2 regions of the Sphingomonas sp. 22176 genome follow, and region 2 is predicted to be linked to the other one. Evidence: predicted binding sites of a transcription regulator. Region 2 holds the regulator's gene; the other holds the start of a gene.

Region 1 (4,413 bases), on a different contig from region 2:
TATTTTTGCTTCTTTTGAAGTAATCAGCGCAAATACCTTGACCAAATATGTGCAAGCTACGATAAAATTGCGACAGATTAGGAATATTATTTTGCCATTCAAATTGCCGAGAAGCCAATCCAAATAACTCAAAATACGCGTTTACATTATCACCTCTAATTTTATAGTCGCATTCTTCAATAATTCGTAAAACTTTAACAATCTGATAAAAACCATCCCACGTCGTCAAATCTACAGCTTTATGATAATTCTTATCATGGAAAAGTAATTCATTTACTAGAGTCTCCATTTCCCATGGGAAAATGATCGAGTCATTAGATAGTCCACCTTCCGTGTCTCCAATAGGGAAATCACGTGGAAGGAGAGATCTGGCAATAGGCGCACCGCCGCTCTGGGCAACATCGACCGCCCAAACCAGCCTTAGAAGCGATCTATCGTCAGCACTTCCAATTAATCGAGACAACCTCAGCTGAAGACTTTCTCTGAGTTGCTCTACACCCTCACAATCAGCTAGCCGGCCTGAAGACTGCATAAGCTCCCCCTCACTCCACCGCAGTCGCTTCTTCCGCCATATTCCCGCCCTCCGGCGCCGGCAGTTCCGCCGTCGGCGCCCGCGCGATCACGTCGACCGTGTCGATCGCGTCCAGCGAGCTGTTGCCGATATCCACGTTGAGCGCCTGGAAGCGCCGCGCGGAGACCATCACCCGCCCTTCGAAGCTCGCGACGAACTTGTTGTAATTCTCCACTGCGCTGTTCAGCCCGCCGCCGACGCGCTTGAGGTGGCTCGCCGCCGTCGCCAGCCGCTCGTACAGCTCCTTGCCCAGCTTGCCGACTTCGCGGGCATCCTCGGTCAGCTTCTGCTGGCGCCACATCGAGGCGACGGTGCGGGCGAGCGGCAGGAAGGCCGAGGGGCCGGCGATGATCACCCGGTTGCGCGCCGCGCGCTCCCACAGCTCCATGTCCACTTCCAGCGCGCTGGACAGGAAATTGTCGCCCGGGATGTACATGATCACGAAATCGGGCGCCTTTTCGAACTGCGCCCAATAGGCCTTGCGCGACAGCGCGTCGGCATGGGTGCTCATCGCCTTGGCATGGGCCTTGAGCGCCGCGGTGCGCTCCTCGGCGCTGGTCGCCTCGGCCGCCTGGAGATAGCCGTCGAGCACGCACTTCACGTCGACGATCAGCTGCTGGTCGCCCGGCAGGCGGATGATGAAGTCCGGCCGCAGCATGCCGTCCTCGGTGGTGACCGAAACCTCGGCGGCGAAATCGACATGGCCGGAAAGCCCGGCGATCTCGATCAGGTTGCGGAACTGCTGCTCGCCCCAGCGGCCGCGCGTCTTGGGGGCGGCGCGCAGAGCGTTGACCAGCTTGGAGGTTTCCGCGCGCGTCTCGCCCAGGCTCGAATGCACCGCGCTGATCGCCTCGCGCAGCTGGCCATAGCTGTCGGTGCGGTCCTTCTCGACGCGCTGCAGGCCTTCCTCATAGCGCTTGAGCGTGGTGTCGATCGGCTGGAGCAGCGTGCGTAGCCGCTCCTCGTTCTTCTCGCCAGCCTGGTGGAAGCGCGCCTCCGCGCGTTCCAGGAAGGCGCGCTGCGTCTCGTCGAGCATCTTGGCGGCGGATTCGCGGAACTGGCCGGCCATCATCTCGCGCGCATTGACGAATTCGGTCAGCCGCTCCTCGAAGGCGCCGGCCTTGGCCTTGAGCTCGGCCAGCTCGATGCGGGCGGCGTCGCGCTCGTTGCGGAGCATCGCGGCTTCCTCGCGCAGGCGGGGGAGCTGGCCGACGCGTTCTTCGGCCATGGCGAGATCGGTGATGGCGGCCTTGAAATCGGCTTCGCGCCGGGCGCTTTCGGCCCGCGCCTCGCTCGTGCCCCGCGCGCCGATCAGCCAGCCGACCACCACGCCCACGACCAGGGCAACCATCACAAAGGCAACGACGAACGGATCCAACGCCAAATCTCCCGGGAACAGGACGCGAACTTACGCGCCGGGGGAGCGGGCCGCAAGGGTGCCGGCGGTCGGTTCGGCGCGGGTTGGCGAGGGTTCGGTGGATAAGTGACGGGACGCCCTCGCCCCTCCCCGTCATTCCGGCGGAAGCCGGAATCCATTGGGGTCACCGTCGCGGCTCGAGCCCCAGCGTAGTGGCGAATGGATCCCGACTTTCGTCGGGATGACGGCATTAGGGGAATGGAGCGCCCTCAGGCCGCCTTGCGGGCCTTGTTGAGCTTCTTCATCAGCATGTCGCGCTTGAGCCGCGAGAGATGGTCGAGGAACACGATGCCCTCCAGATGGTCCATCTCGTGCTGGATGCAGGTGGCGAGCAGGCCCTCGAAGACCTCATCATGCGCCTCGCCCTTCTCGTCGAGCCAGGTCACCCGGCAGCGCGCGGGGCGCTCGACATCGGCGAACTGGTCGGGGACCGACAGGCAGCCCTCGGTATAGACCGAAACTTCCTCGGCCGGCTCGTGGATCTCGGGGTTGATGAAGACGCGCGGGTGCCGGATCGGCTTGCCCTCCTCATCCTCTTCCTCCTGCAGGTCCATCACGATCAGGCGCTTGGGCACGCCCACCTGGATCGCGGCGAGGCCGATGCCGGGCGCATCGTACATCGTGTCGAACATGTCGCCGATCAGCGTGCGGATGTCGTCGTCGACCGCCTCGACCGGGGTGGAGACGAGACGCAGACGCGGATCGGGAACTTCGACGATGGGGAGGATGGCCATTCCGTAAATTTAGGAGAGCGGTCCCCCAGCGTCAAGCAATCGGGCGGCGCGCCCGGAGCGCCTGGGCAAGCGTTCCCTCGTCGAGATAGTCCAATTCACCGCCCACCGGCAGGCCGTGGGCGAGCTGGGTGACGCGGATCGGGAACGCCTCCAGCCGCTCGGAGACGTAATGCGCGGTGGTCTGGCCCTCCAGCGTCGCGTTCATCGCGAGCACGACCTCGTCGATCCCGCCCGCGCCTACCCGGCGGACCAGCGCGTCGATGCGAAGATCCTCGGGGCGCACGCCGTCAAGCGCGGAGAGCTTGCCGCCCAGAACGTGGAAGCGGCCGGGAAACAGCCGCGCGCGGTCGAGCGCCCAGAGGTCGGCGACTTCCTCCACCACGCACAGCGAACGGTCGTCGCGGCGCGGGTCGGCGCAGATCGCGCAAGGGTCGTGCGTGTCGACATTGCCGCAGATATGGCAGGTCGTGAGCTTCTGGCTGACCGCGCTGAGCGCCGCGAGCAGCGGGTCGAGCGTCGTCTCGCGCTTCTTGAGCAGGTGGAGCACCGCCCGCCGCGCCGAACGCGGCCCGAAACCGGGCAGCCGCGACAGGGCCTGGGTCAGCGCTTCGATTTCGGGAGAGGCCATGGCGCTTCACATAGGGGCTTGCATGCGCGCCTGCCAAGCGGTTGAGGGAACAGATGCGCATCCTCTTCATGGGAACCCCCGATTTCGCCGTACCGGTGCTCGATGCATTGGTCGATGCCGGGCACACGATAGTCGCGGCTTACAGCCAACCGCCCCGTCCCGGCGGCCGGCGCGGCAAGGCCCTGACCCCCTCCCCGGTTCATGCCCGCGCCGAGGCGCTGGGGATCGAAGTGCGGACGCCGCTCAGCCTCAAGGGCGCGGAGGAGCAAGCCGCGCTGGCGGCGCTGGATGCAGACGTCGCGGTGGTCGCCGCGTACGGCCTGATCCTGCCCAAGGCAGTGCTGGCGGCGCCGCGGCTCGGTTGCCTAAACGTCCATGGCTCGGTGCTCCCGCGCTGGCGCGGTGCGGCGCCGATCGAGCGGGCGATCCTCGCCGGCGATGCGGAGACGGGCGTCGGGATCATGCAGATGGAAGCCGGGCTCGATACCGGCCCGGTGCGGCTGGAAGGGCGCACGCCGATTGACCGCAAGACCGCCGGCGAGTTGCGGGCCGAGCTGAGCGCAATGGGTGCGCGGCTGATGGTACAGGTGCTCGCGGACTTCGACGCCTATCCCGCAGAGCCGCAGCCCGAGGAGGGCATCACCTATGCCTCCAAGATCGACAAGGCCGAAGCTCGACTGGACTTCACCAAGAGCGCGGTAGAAGTTGAGCGCGCCGTCCGCGCGTTCAACCCCGCCCCCGGCGCCTTCCTCGAGCTGAACGGCGAGCGCTTCCGCATCCACGCCGCCGATCTGGTGGACGCCAGCGGCCCCGCGGGCACGGTCGGCGACAACCTGCTGATCCATTGCGGCGAAGGCTCGATCCGCCCGACCTCGATCCAGCGGGCTGGCCGCGGGGTGATGACGGTGGGCGAGCTGCTCCGTGGCTTCCCCATCCCGGCAGGAACCCAGCTTTGACACGCTTCGCCCTGACGGTGGAATTCGACGGCCGCCCCTTCATGGGCTGGCAGCGGCAGGATCACGGCGCCACCGTCCAGCAGGCGATCGAGGAAGCGGCATACGCG
Region 2 (4,413 bases):
CTTCGACGGGCTGCGCCCGCTGGAAGGTACGGTGCGCTGGATCGCGGGCGAGACCGCCGGCATCGTCTTCACCGAGGAGCTGGGCTGGCAGACCCTGTTCCCCTGGCTTCGCGGCATCCAGCAGGCACCCGCCCCACAAGCCGGCGGGAGCGACATCGACGGGCTGCTGCAGGACAAGCTGGCGCTCCGCCTGGACCTGCCCGGAAGGGTACGTGAGGGCGTGGGCTGGTGGAATTGCCGGATCCATGCGCTCACCGCCCTGCAGGTCGAGTTCGAGGCGCGCCAGGCCTTCGCCCCCGGCGCTTCGATTTGGGTAGCGCTGCCCGAGATCGGCGGCGGCCCAGCGCGCGTGGTGCGGGCGCGGCAAGGCCGGACGCTCGCCGAATTCCGCATGCCGCTGCGCGACAGCGACCTGCGCCTGCTCACCGCGAGCCGCCGCACCGGCTGAAGCCGCTTGCATCGCCGCGCGCCCGCGCCCAATCGAGCGGCATGGCACTTCTTCCCATCGCCGAGGCCCAGGCGCGGCTGCTCGCGCTCGCCGGCCCCACGCCTGTCGAGACGGTTCCGCTCGCGGACGCCGTCGGCCGCTGGGCCGCCCAGCCGGTGGTCGCCCGCCGCACCCAGCCGGAGACCGATCTTTCGGCGATGGACGGCTATGCGATCCGCTTCGCCGACCTGCCCGGGCCGTGGACCGTGATCGGTGAAAGTGCGGCGGGCTCGGGCTTCGCAGGCACGATTGCGCCGGGAGAAACGGTGCGGATCTTCACCGGCGCGCCGATGCCAGCGGGCTCGGACACGGTGCTCGTCCAGGAAGAGGCCGCGCGCGACGGCGATCGGCTAAGTCTCGCTGGCGAAGGCCCGCCCTATCTCGGCCGCAACACCCGCCGCCGGGGGCTCGACTTCGCGGAGGGCGACGCGCTGATCGCGGCGGGCGAGCGGCTCACGCCCGCGCGGATCGCGCTGGCGGCGATCGGCGGCCATGCGGCGCTGCCCGTCCGCCGCAAGGTCCGCGTCGCGATCGCCGCGACCGGCGACGAACTGGTGACGCCGGGTACGCCTGTCGGCCCAGCCCAGCTTCCCGAATCGAACCGCACCATGCTCGCCGCGCAGCTCGCCGATCTGCCGGTCGAGATCGTCGATCTCGGCATCCTGCCCGACGATCTGGGGGCCCTCACCCATGCCTTCGCCACCGTCGAGGCCGATCTGCTGATCACCAGCGGCGGCGCATCGGTGGGCGATCACGACCTCGTCCGGCCCGCGCTCGAAGCCGCCGGCGCGACGATCGACTTCTGGCGGATCGCCCTCCGCCCGGGCAAGCCGATGATGGCCGGCACGCGCGGCGACATGGTCGTGCTGGGCTTGCCGGGCAATCCGGTGTCGGTGTTCGTCACCGCGCTGCTCTTCGCCAAGCCCTTGATCGCGCATTGTTCCGGCGCCGCCGACCCATTCCCGCGAGGGCGCACGGCGATCCTCGGCGAGACGCTGCCGGCCAATGGCCCGCGCACCGATTACCTGCGCGCCGTGCTGATCGACGGGCGCGTCCATGCCTCGGCGATCCAGGACAGTTCGATGCTCCGCACGCTAGCCCGCAGCACCTGCCTGATCGTGCGCGAACCCCATGCGCCGCCTGCAAATAGCTCCGGCTCGGTGGAAATCCTCGACATCGCTTGACAGCACCCCGGAACATTGCATAAACGTTCCCAGTCTGTTCTGGACCCCGGAGGATTGGATGCTCACGCGCAAGCAGCACGAGCTGATCTGCTTCATTTCCGACCGTCTTGCCGAGACGGGCGTATCGCCCTCGTTCGAGGAAATGAAGGAGGCGCTCGATCTCAAGTCGAAATCGGGCGTGCACCGCCTGATCAGCGCGCTGGAGGAACGCGAGTTCATCCGCCGCCTGCCCAACCGCGCCCGCGCGCTGGAAGTGCTGCGCATGCCCGAACGCGGCGAGCGCAAACCGGCCGCCAAGGCGCCCAAGCCCGCGAGCACCACCGCTGCGCCAGCCTCGCTGCCTGCCCCGGCCAATGACGTGGTGGAGATCCCGCTGCACGGCCGCATCGCCGCCGGCACCCCGATCGAGGCGCTCGAAGGCTCGACCATGTTGCCGGTGCCCGCCGCGCTGCTCGGCGCGGGCGAGCATTATGCGCTCGAAGTCGCGGGCGACTCGATGGTCGAAGCCGGCATTCTCGACGGCGACTTTGCGCTGATCCGCCGCACCGAGACCGCGCGGGACGGCGAGATCGTCGTCGCACTGATCGACGATGCCGAGGCGACGTTGAAGTATTTCCGCAAGGAAGGCGCGATGGTCCGGCTCGATCCGGCCAATCGCGACTATAGCCCGCAGCGCTACCGCCCCGATCAAGTGCGGGTGCAGGGCCGGTTGGCCGGATTGCTGCGCCGCTACTGATGGGTTGGGCGAGGACGAGGCGACACGAGGCACCAGTAGCGCTTCGCCTTGCGCTTCGTCCATTCCCTGTCCGTCCAGCCTCGCGCACTTTGGCCGTCGATCGCGTGGTTTTACTTCTACGCCTCCAATACTACTTCTACGCCCCCGATATTTATGGCACGGTCTGCACATAAGAAGTTATGGAGCGCGGACGTATGCGTGGACATCTTCTGGTGGCGGCGGCGGGCCTGCTGTTTCCCGGCGTGGCTATAGCGCAGCAGAGCGCCTCCCCTCCTCAGGGTGCGACGCAGCCGCCGGCATCGCCGGTCGCACCGGATACGCCCGACCCCGCACAAGGCCGCAAGGCGCCTGCCGGCCCCACCGATCCCATCGTCGTCACCGGACGCAAGCCTGCTTCCAGGAAGGAAATCAGCGCGCTGGTGCATGCGATCACGCCGCCCAGCCCCAACGACGCACCGCTGGCACGCTTTCATGACGCCGTCTGCTTTGGCAGCGTCGGGCTAGAGCGCTCCGTCCTCGAGATGATCGGCTACCGCCTGGCGGCAGATGCCGAACAGGCAGGGCTGAAACTCGCGGGCGATGGATGCACGCCCAACATCCTCGTCGTCTTCACCGACGGCGTATCGGCGGGGGTCGACACCCTCGTGCGACGCAAATGGTGGATCTTCGGGGATCGTACGCCGTCGGAGATTCGCACCATCGTCGGCGAGACCGGTCCCGTGCGTGCGTGGAGCAACAGCGAGGTCCTCAGCCGCGATGGCGAGCACATCAACAAGGGCGGCTTTTTGAACGTCCCGATTGCCTCCAGGCTGGTCTCGCCCACCCGCAACGACATGCTGGCGTCGATCGTTCTGGTCGAGCGCTCGGCCGTGATTGGCAAAACCAGCAACCAGATCGCCGATTATCTGGCGATGCGCACCCTGGGCGGCGCCCGCCCCCGCGCCAGCGGGCCGACGGAGACGATCCTCTCCCTATTCGACGGGAATGCCAATCGCGTGCCAGGCGAACTCACCGCCTTCGACCGCGGCTATCTGCGCGGCCTCTACGCCGGACAGGCCAATGCCTTTGCATGGAGCACGCGCGGGTTGATCGTCCAGCGCGTCCTCAAGGAGCAACAAGCGGATCCCCCGCCGTCTGCCGAACACTGACGCTGCTAACGGCGCGATCATCGGGTCATCACGCATCGGACAGCCGATCCCGTCGAGTTATCCATCGGGCATTCATGGGCAACGGCCTTGTGCTTGTGCGGGCCTTCGGTGGCGCCGATTGCCCAGCCCGATTCCGCACGCCCAGAACGTCTGCCGCCAAGACGCCAAGCCCGTTGAGCACCATCGTCGCCCCCGCCTGGCTGCCTTGTTCGGCCAACGACATAGTCGAAATCCCGCTGCTCGGTGGGGCGAGCATTATGTGTTCGAAGTCGCGGGCGACTGGAGGGGCGAAGCCGGCAATCTCGACGGCGATCATGCGCTGATCCGCCGCACCGAGACCGCGCGGGACGGGGAGATCGTCGCCGCACGGACCGACGATGCCGAGGTCCGCTGAAGTATTCTGCAAGGAAGGCTCGACGGTCCAGCTTGACCCGGCCAATCGCGACTACACCGCGCAACGCTACCGCCCTGATCAGATGCGCGTTCAGCGCCTTGCTGGACTACAGCGGCAATACTGAGCCCTGAGCCAAGCAACCGATATGCTTTTTGCAGGCGAGCGCGAGACCGAGGGGCAGCATCATCACGGTTTCTGTTCCCGAATGAGCGCGCTTGTCACATGATTGCCTTGTGTTCAGGATCGGGGAGGGATTCAATGCGTGCGTGGTTGGTTGGCAGGTTCATGGCTCTTCTCCTGCCAGGCGGGGTGGCCGCGCAGCAGAGCCTGCCCTCCACTTCGCCCTCGTCGCAAGCGATGCCGGGCGCGATAACGGCCGAGCAGGACATGCCGGACACGACTGCCGCGCCTCCCGCAGGGGCGGCCAAGCAGGATCCGATCATCGTCATGGGCAGGCAGGCGCC

The links. Region 2 encodes LexA, which represses DNA repair genes until DNA is damaged. Its sites were predicted from a motif close to GTTCCNCNCTTGTTCT; they were not measured.
Region 1: a site for LexA is predicted at 1,964-1,979, ahead of ACTJKY_RS15270 (DNA recombination protein RmuC). Genes of this name have one in related genera too.

Annotation. Positions count from the first base shown of each region.
Region 1 is NZ_JBQEPL010000004.1:147,221-151,633, forward strand. Features, by position in the region: gene ACTJKY_RS15265 (hypothetical protein) at 1-532, opposite strand, end outside; gene ACTJKY_RS15270 (DNA recombination protein RmuC) at 543-1,949, opposite strand; gene def (peptide deformylase) at 2,198-2,722, opposite strand; gene recR (recombination mediator RecR) at 2,754-3,350, opposite strand; gene fmt (methionyl-tRNA formyltransferase) at 3,404-4,306, shown strand; gene truA (tRNA pseudouridine(38-40) synthase TruA) at 4,303-4,413, shown strand, end outside.
Region 2 is NZ_JBQEPL010000003.1:244,301-248,713, reverse strand. Features, by position in the region: gene ACTJKY_RS13110 (PilZ domain-containing protein) at 1-448, shown strand, start outside; gene ACTJKY_RS13105 (molybdopterin molybdotransferase MoeA) at 490-1,671, shown strand; gene lexA (transcriptional repressor LexA) at 1,730-2,407, shown strand; gene ACTJKY_RS13095 (hypothetical protein) at 2,587-3,555, shown strand; gene ACTJKY_RS13090 (LexA family protein) at 3,815-3,949, shown strand; gene ACTJKY_RS13085 (hypothetical protein) at 4,235-4,413, shown strand, end outside.